Regions from separate parts of the Streptosporangium lutulentum genome, predicted to be linked through region 1. Evidence: predicted binding sites of a transcription regulator. Region 1 holds the regulator's gene; the other holds the start of a gene.

What was found. Region 1 encodes HrcA, which represses chaperone genes, less so after heat shock. Its sites were predicted from a motif close to TTGGCACTCTCNNNNNGAGAGTGCCAA; they were not measured.
Region 2: a site for HrcA is predicted at 1,710-1,736, ahead of groES (co-chaperone GroES). Genes of this name have one in related genera too.

What each region holds. Positions count from the first base shown of each region.
Region 1 is NZ_JAUSQU010000001.1:5,360,240-5,364,654, forward strand. It holds gene J2853_RS23860 (16S rRNA (uracil(1498)-N(3))-methyltransferase) at 1-464, opposite strand, end outside; gene dnaJ (molecular chaperone DnaJ) at 621-1,757, opposite strand; gene hrcA (heat-inducible transcriptional repressor HrcA) at 1,770-2,783, opposite strand; gene J2853_RS23875 (hypothetical protein) at 2,967-3,704, shown strand; gene J2853_RS23880 (DUF3097 domain-containing protein) at 3,763-4,415, shown strand, end outside.
Region 2 is NZ_JAUSQU010000001.1:6,559,011-6,563,425, reverse strand. It holds gene J2853_RS29055 (coiled-coil domain-containing protein) at 1-93, opposite strand, end outside; gene J2853_RS29050 (class I SAM-dependent methyltransferase) at 287-1,453, opposite strand; gene groES (co-chaperone GroES) at 1,826-2,137, shown strand; gene groL (chaperonin GroEL) at 2,228-3,850, shown strand; gene J2853_RS29035 (sigma-70 family RNA polymerase sigma factor) at 4,125-4,415, shown strand, end outside.

The sequences.
Region 1 (4,415 bases):
GTGGTGGCGAGTTCGAGCACCTCGGGCAGGTGGAAGCGGCGGGACTGCTTACCCGCCTCCCGGGCCGTGGATCGCCAGCGGGCCAGCGATTTGGCCGCCCGCTCGCCCTTCCACTGGGTGACGCACCTGGCCGCGGCCCAGGGCACGATCACGTCGGCTCCCGCCTCGGTCATCATTTCCACGGCCAGTTCGCCTCTGTCGCCCTTGGGCAGCCCCTGGACCACCACCAGACGAGGGCCCGGCGCGGGCACGTCGTAGCGGCGCAGCGTCTCCACCCGGAGCGAGTCCTTGCCGACGGCCAGGACCACGCACTCGGCCACGGCGCCCGCGCCGTCGGTCAGATCGAGCCGCTCCCCCACCCGCAACCGGCGTACGGCCGCCGCGTGACGTCCCTCGGGGCCGCCGAACGTGAACTCCGCCAGAGCCAGGTCGGCCGGCTCCGCCAGGAAGACCGGAACCGTCATCGGCCGTCGGAGACGTGTCGCCGTGCCCGGGAGGCGTTCCGCCCGGGCCGGAAGACGCCCTCCGCGGGCCGGAAGACGCCCTCCGCAGCGGATCGGGGCGCGCCCCGATCCGCTGCGGAGGGGACGTCTCGCCGTACTCCTCCGGAGAGGCCCCGCTCAGCGGCCATTGAACGCGTCTCGCAGGCGGGAGAAGAAGCTCTGCTGCCCGGGGGCGAACTTGCCGGGCGGGCGTTCTTCCCCGCGGAGCCTGGCGAGCTCGCGCAGGAGCTCCTCCTGTGCCGCGTCAAGGCGAGAGGGGGTCTCGATGTTGACGTGGATCAGCAGGTCGCCCCGGCCGTTCTCGTTGAGATGCTGAATGCCCCGGTTGTACAGCGGGATGGTCTGGCCCGACTGCGTGCCGGGCCGGATGTCCAGCTCCTCGGGGCCGTCGAGCGTCTCCATGGTCAGGATGGTGCCGAGGGAGGCCGCGGTCATCGGAATCTGCACGGTGCAGTGCAGGTCGTCGCCCCGGCGCTCGAAGATCTCGTGCGGGCGCTCGACGATCTCCAGGAACAGGTCTCCGGGCGGGCCGCCACCCGGGCCGATCTCACCTTCGCCGGCGAGCTGGATGTGGGTGCCGTCCTCCACTCCCGCCGGGATGCGGACCTTGATGGTCCGCCGGGTGCGGACCCGGCCGTCGCCGGAGCACTCCTGGCAGGGGTTGCGGATGATCGAGCCGAAACCGCCGCACTGGGGGCAGGGCCGGGAGGTCATGACCTGGCCGAGGAAGGACCGGGTGACCTGGGAGACCTCACCGCGGCCATGGCACATGTCACAGGTGTCGGGGTGGGTGCCGGCCGCCGCGCCGGAGCCCGTGCAGACCTCACAGAGCACGGCGGTGTCGACGACCAGCTCGCGGGTGGTGCCGAAGGCCGACTCGTTGAGGTCGAGCTCGACCCGGATGGTGGCGTTGCGCCCGCGGCGGGCACGCGAACGGGGACCGCGTCCGCCGCCCGCGGCGCCGAAGAAGGCGTCCATGATGTCGCTGAACGGGAAACCCGCGCCGAACCCCCCGGCACCGGCGCCCCCGCCCGAGGCGAACGGATCGGCACCCATGTCGTACATCTGCCGTTTGTTGGAATCCGACAGGACCTCGTAGGCCTGCGTGATGTCCTTGAATCTCTCCTGGGTCTCAGGGTCGGGGTTCACATCGGGATGCAGCTCCCGCGCCAGACGCCGGTAAGCCTTCTTGATCTCTTCCGCACTGGCGTCACGACGCACCCCGAGGGTGCCGTAGTAGTCACTCTTAGCCACTTAGTTGACCTCTTAGGATGCAGCCAGGATCTGGCTGACGTAACGTGCCACCGCGCGCACCGCGCCCATCGTGACCGGGTAGTCCATTCGCGTCGGACCCAGCACACCGAGCCGGGCCAGTTGCTTGTCCCCTGAACCGTATCCAGCGACGACGATCGATGTGCCCTGGAGGCCGGTATAGGGGTTTTCCGAGCCGATCCGCACCGTCAGCGCTGACAGGTCGGACGTCTCGCCGAGCAGGCGCATGAGCACGACCTGCTCTTCCAGGGCCTCCAGCACGTCGCGGAGTCCGACGGTGAAGTCGGCCCCCGCGAGGTTGGCTGCCCCGGCGAAGACAATCTTTTCATCGTGCCGGTCCACCAGGGACTCCAGCAGCACCGACAGGATCGTGGCCGCGAGCGGCCTGTCCTCGGCGGCGAGACGCGCGGGCAGATCGACGACCTTGTCGGGGACGCTGGTGAGCCCGCATCCGTCCAGGCAGGAGTTGAGCATCGCCCGCAGATGGGCGACGCGGGCCTCGTCGACCGTTTCGTGCAGCTCGACCACGCGCTGCTCGACCCGTCCCGTGTTGGTGATGAGCACGAACATCAGCCGGCGCTCACTCAGCGGGACCAGCTCGACGTGGCGAACCGTGGAGTTGGTCAACGTGGGGTATTGAACCACCGCCACCTGCCTGGTCAGCTGCGCGAGCAGCCGTACCGTGCGCATGACGACGTCGTCGATGTCCACCGCGCCGGCCAGGAAGGTCTCGATGGCCTTCCTCTCCGCGCTCGACAGCGGCTTCACCTGCGAAAGCCGGTCGACGAACAGCCGATAACCCTTGTCGGTGGGCACCCGACCGGCACTGGTGTGGGGCTGGGCGATGTAGCCCTGCTCCTCCAGCACCGCCATGTCGTTGCGGATGGTCGCGGGCGACACTCCCAGGTTGTGCCGCTCGACGAGCGCCTTGGAACCCACCGGCTCATTGGTGGACACGTAATCCTCGACAATGGCGCGAAGCACCGCGAGCTTCCGGTCGTCGACCAACGTGCTCACCTCCCTGCCTGCGTCCGAAGGTGGGGACTCCGGGCTGGCACTCTGTGTCCCCGAGTGCCAAGTGTACGGCCCATGGCCGCGAGGTGCGATAACAGGAGGGGCAGATGATCGGACCAAGCCGTCGTCAAGTCAACTGCTATCACTATCCAAGCGGCACGAACCACAATTTCGCACATGTCCCACGATTTCGGCTCTCCTTCGGGTGACGCGTCTACACACGTGCCCGATTACGGCGTTCCTCAACACCCATATGGCCAGCAGCAGTACCAGAACGACCCTTCCTATGGTTATGCCTCTTTCGCTTACGGCGTCCCCCAGGGCCCGCCGCCCAGGGAGAAGATCAAACCCGGCATCGGCTGGATCGTCGGTGTCTGGCTCGTCGCGCTGCTCAGCGTGATCGCCGGCGTCGGCGGCTTCCTCGGCGGTGTCTTCAACGCGCTCGGGGACGCCGCGCCCGCCACGTCCTTCGGCTCGGGCAAGGTCGTCACGGTCAGCCTCGACCCGGCGGACAAGTCCGCCATCTACGTCTCCGCGACCGGGCCCACCGATTTCGAGTGCGCGTTCCAGGGCGGTCCGGGAACCGCCAGGCTGTCGCAGCCGGACATCCAGCAGACCGTCACGTCCGACGGCGTCATCTGGGAGATGGGCTTGCGGGTGGGAGTCGACAAGGCGGGTGACTACCAGCTCACCTGCGACGCGAGCGAGGCCGCCGGCACCGAGTTCGGCGTGGGCACGGAGCTCGCCACCGACTCGCTCTTAGGCGGGGTGATCACCCTGTTCGCGGTGCCGGGCGGCGGGATCCTGCTGGCCGTCATCGTGACGATCGTCGTACTGGTGAAACGGAGCGGCGCCCGCAGACGCCAGGCCGCCGCGTCGGCGGGACAGTGGGGATCGGGACCGTACGGCGGGTGATCTCAGCTTTTGCTAACGTCCATTTGATCCATGGCGAGAAGATGGTGGGCGGTCGGTGATGTACGAACGTGACGTGCTGGCGGGAGACTGGCGACGCCCCCTGAAGGGGAAGATCCCTCAGGTTCCCGCAGAGCTTGACCTGGTCGTGGAGGACGCCGACGGCGGCTTCTGCGGCGCCGTGGTGGCCTGCGACAAGGAGGCCGTCACCCTGGAGGACCGGTTCGGGCGCCGGCGGTTGTTCCCGCTGGAGCCGGCCGCGTTCCTCCTGGAGGGCAAGGTGGTGACACTCGTCCGTCCCGCCGCCGCGCCCCAGGGGCCGAGGCGGAGCGCCTCGGGTTCCATCGCGGTGGAGGGCCTGCGGGCGCAGGTCGCCAGGGAGAGCCGGATCTACGTGGAGGGCATCCACGACGCCGCCCTGGTGGAGAAGGTCTGGGGCCACGACCTGCGGGTCGAAGGCGTGGTCGTGGAGTATCTCGAAGGGGTCGACCACCTGCCCTCGATCGTCGAGGAGTTCGGCCCCGGCCCCGAACGACGACTGGGCGTGCTCGTCGACCACCTGGTTCCCGGCTCGAAGGAGAGCAGGATCGCCGCCCAGGTCTCCTCGCCGCACGTGTTGATCGTCGGGCACCCGTTCGTGGACGTCTGGCAGGCGGTCAAGCCTTCGGCGGTGAGAATTCCCTCCTGGCCGTCGGTACCACGCGACGTACCCTG
Region 2 (4,415 bases), 1.2 Mb from region 1:
ATCCTGTGCCGCGCGGGCGAGGAGCTCGCGCATCCGGTCGGAGATAGCAGTCTGGCCGCCTGCCTGGAGCAGGGTGTGGTCGGAGTGATCCACCGAAAGCTCCTTCACTCGCCGACGGTCAGCCGCGCGGTGGGATTGGTTCATTTCGCTGTTCAACGCGGTCAAACCGCACACGAGAGAGTGAACTCTCGCCCGGCAACCTTAGCCTCTTGATCAAGGTTTAACGGGGTCGAATTTAAAAGATCGTAATTGTCAATGAATTGTCCATATTCGCCGTTTCGGCTGGTCAGCCGGGATTGCAGATGAAGGCGAACGGCCTGTCGATGATTCGGGTAAGAATGACCACCGCCGATTTATCCCCCGAAAGTCGCAGGTCTTTCCTCAATCTGTCGACATCGACCGCCGAGCCGCGCTTCTTGATCGTCACATTGCCGACCCCGCGCTCGCGGAGCGCCGCCCGCAGCCGCTTGAGCGAGAACGGCAGCGTCTCGTGGACCTCGTACCGCGACGCCCACGGGGTCCGTGCCGCGACGTCCCCGGTGATGTAGGCGATGTGCGGGTCGAGCAGGCGCCCCTCGACCGTCGCGGCGATCTCCGCGACCAGATGGGCCCGGATCGCCGCGCCGTCCGGCTCGTAGATGTAACGGCCGACGGGGCCGACCTCCGCCTGGCCCAGGTGGGGGTCGGGCGTCATCGTGTCGCCCGACGGCAGGATCGTGGCCCTGCGATCGGTCTCGCCCGCGAGGGCGCCGCACCAGATCACGGCCTCCTTGACGTCCCCCTTGTAGGAGACCCACTCGGCCTCCGCCCCGGCGGGAACGAACTCGTAGGGGATCCCGGGGGCGACCTTGAGGCAGGCCGACGTGGCCTTCGCCACCATCTCCAGCACGTCGGGCCACGGGGGCGAGTAGCCCATCGGGTCGAAGGTCCTGCCCCGGGCCGTACGGCGGGCGGGGTCGGCGAACAGGACGTCGAACGCCGCCGGGTCGAGGGAGGAGGCGTCCGCCGTGCGGACGGAGACCCGGTCGCCGAATCCCAGGGCCTCGGCGTTGGCCCGGGCGACCGCCGCGGTGAGCGGGTCGGCGTCCACGGCCTCGACGACGCATCCGGCCCTGGCCAGCGCGAGGAGGTCGCCGCCTATGCCGCAGCAGACGTCGGCGACCCTGGAGCCGGGGGCGACGCGGCGCGTCCTGTGGTCGGCGACCTCCCGGCGGGTGGCCTGTTCCAGGCCGGCCTGCGTGAAGTACATGAGATCGGCGTCGGAGCCGAACTTCTCCCTCGCCCGCCTCCTGAGCCCGGCCTGCGTGAGCGCCGCCGAGGTCAGGCCCGCGTCGTAGCTCTTCCTGAGCCGGGTCACCGCCGCCACCGGGTCGTCGCCGGCGGTCTCGGCCGCGGCCGTCAGGGCCTCCTGGCCGCGAGGCGTCAGCAGCTCCCGGAATGCGTCAAGGTCCACGTCGTCCGACGTTACCGCCTGGCCGGGCCGTGGCCTTCGCCCCGGTTCGGCTGCCAGGCCGGACCGGCGCCCGCTTTTCCGCCGTGCTTCCCCGCGCCCGTCGGGTATTCCTCGACGTCTCATCACCTTCCCGGGCGGATGCGGCCCGGCCGGAACGGTAGCTTGAGGTGGGGGCAGGTAGAGCTTGACGTTCGCGTGAAGCGCAGAAGGGCCATCCCGTGTTGACTGTCAAGCCCTCCTTGCATACTGTTCCGTATTGGCACTCTCCCGGTGAGAGTGCCAGATACATGCGACGAGGCAGGTCTGACACCCGCGACGGCAGACCGCTGGTCGCCTCTTCTAGATCATTCAAATCTGAAGGGGAGGTCCGACGTGACGACCGCCACCAAGGTTCCCGTTAAGCCGCTCGGCGACCGCATTGTGGTCCAGCCGCTTGAGGCAGAGCAGACCACCGCTTCCGGTCTGGTTATCCCAGACACCGCCAAGGAGAAGCCGCAAGAGGGCAAAGTCCTCGCGGCGGGCCCCGGCAACTGGGACGACAAGGGCGAGAAGCGGATTCCGCTCGATGTCGAAGTGGGTGACGTGGTCCTCTACAGCAAGTACGGCGGCACCGAGGTGAAGTACAGCGGCGAGGAGTACCTGGTGCTCTCCGCCCGCGACGTGCTCGCCGTCATCGAGAAGTAGTTCCAGCTTCATAAAGGTGACGTATCGAGCCCCGGGTCGCGTGAGCGCCCGGGGCTTTGATGCGCCGACGTACTTATAGAGGGGAATGTTATGCCGAAGACCCTGTCGTTCGAGGAGGACGCACGCCGCGCTCTTGAGCGTGGTGTGAACGCCCTTGCGGACGCCGTGAAGGTGACCCTCGGCCCGCGTGGCCGTAACGTCGTCATCGACAAGAAGTTCGGTGCGCCGACCATCACCAACGACGGTGTCACCATCGCTCGCGAGGTCGAGCTGGAGACGCCGTACGAGAACCTCGGCGCCCAGCTCGCCAAGGAAGTCGCCACCAAGACCAACGACGTCGCGGGTGACGGCACCACCACCGCGACCGTTCTGGCCCAGGCGATGGTCCGCGAGGGTCTGCGCAACGTCGCGGCCGGCGCCCAGCCGCTCTCGCTCAAGCGCGGCATCGACCTCGCGGCCAAGGCCGTCAGCGACAAGCTGATCGAGTCCGCCCGCCCGGTCGAGGACAAGAAGGAGATCGCGCACGTCGCGACGATCTCCGCGCAGGACGTCAAGATCGGCGAGCTGATCGCCGAGGCGTTCGACAAGGTGGGCAAGGACGGTGTCATCACCGTCGAAGAGTCCAACAGCATGGGCCTGGAGCTGGAGTTCACCGAGGGTCTCCAGTTCGACAAGGGCTACCTGTCGCCTTACATGGTGACCGACCAGGAGCGCATGGAAGCGGTCCTGGAGGACCCCTACATCCTGATCACCCAGGGCAAGATCTCCTCCGTCTCGGAGTTCCTGCCGCTGCTGGAGAAGATCGCCCAGTCCAAGAAGGCGCTGCTCGTCATCGCCGAGGACGTCGAGGGCGAGGCTCTCGCGGTCCTGGTCACGAACAAGATCCGTGGCACCTTCACCTCCGTCGCCGTCAAGGCTCCGGGCTTCGGTGACCGCCGCAAGGCCATGCTGCAGGACATCGCCATCCTCACCGGTGGCCAGGTCGTCAGCGAGGAGATCGGCCTGAAGCTGGAGCACGTCGGCATCGAGGTGCTCGGCACCGCCCGCCGCATCGTGATCACCAAGGACTCCACCACCATCGTGGACGGCGTCGGTGACGCGCAGGCGATCGCCGACCGCGTCAAGGAGATCAAGCTCGCCATCGAGCAGTCCGACTCCGACTGGGACCGCGAGAAGCTCCAGGAGCGCCTCGCCAAGCTCTCCGGCGGCGTCTGCGTGCTCAAGGTCGGCGCGGCCACCGAGGTGGAGCTCAAGGAGAAGAAGCACCGTCTCGAGGACGCCATCTCCGCGACCCGCGCGGCGATCGAGGAGGGCATCGTCTCCGGCGGCGGTTCCGCGCTCATCCACGTCTCCAAGATCCTGGACGACCTGGGCCTGAGCGGCGACGAGGCGACCGGTGTCTCCATCGTCCGCAAGGCGCTCATCGAGCCGGCCCGCTGGATCGCCGAGAACGCCGGTCTCGAGGGTTACGTCGTGACGACCAAGGTGGCCGAACTGACCGCCGGTCAGGGCTTCAACGCCGCGACCGGTGAGTACGGCGACCTGATCGCGCAGGGTGTCATCGACCCGGTCAAGGTCACCCGCTCGGCCGTCCAGAACGCCGCCTCCATCGCCGGCATGCTGCTGACGACCGAGGTGCTCGTGGTGGACAAGCCCGAGGAGGAGGCTCCGGCCGCCGCCGCGGGCGGCCACGGTCACGGCCACGGTCACTGATCTTCATCGATCCGCACGGCTCGCGTCCCCCCGAGGGGTGCGAGCCGTTCGCGTTTTGCGGTAAACCGAAAGGCCCTGCGGAGCGTCATCGCGTGATGTGCGGAAGGCCAAACACCGTTCTAACAAATAGTCGACTTATTCGGTAATCCAATGAAATATTGTTATAAATTCAAGCCGTTGTTGTGATCGATTGATTACTACCGGTTATCGCCGCTTCAATGTGACCAATCCGTAGCCGTTTGCGATGACGACAGGTCATACCAGGGCGGGCATCATGCCTAACGTGACCGAGGGATGCGTCGCCGACGCCAAAAATGGGGTAAGGCTTGCGACGAGATCTGAAGGGACCGCCCACAGGGATGATCTCAAAGATCTGACGAGGCTCGCCGTTCAGGGAGATCGCACAGCGATCGAATCTCTGATCGCGCAGCTGAGGCCAATGGTTGTCCGTTATTGCCGTGGTCGTCTCGGCCGGGTCTCCGGTCAGTATCACATCGCGGACGACGTGGCCCAGGAAGTATGTATCGCGGTGCTGTCCGCACTGCCTCGCTACCGGGACATGGGA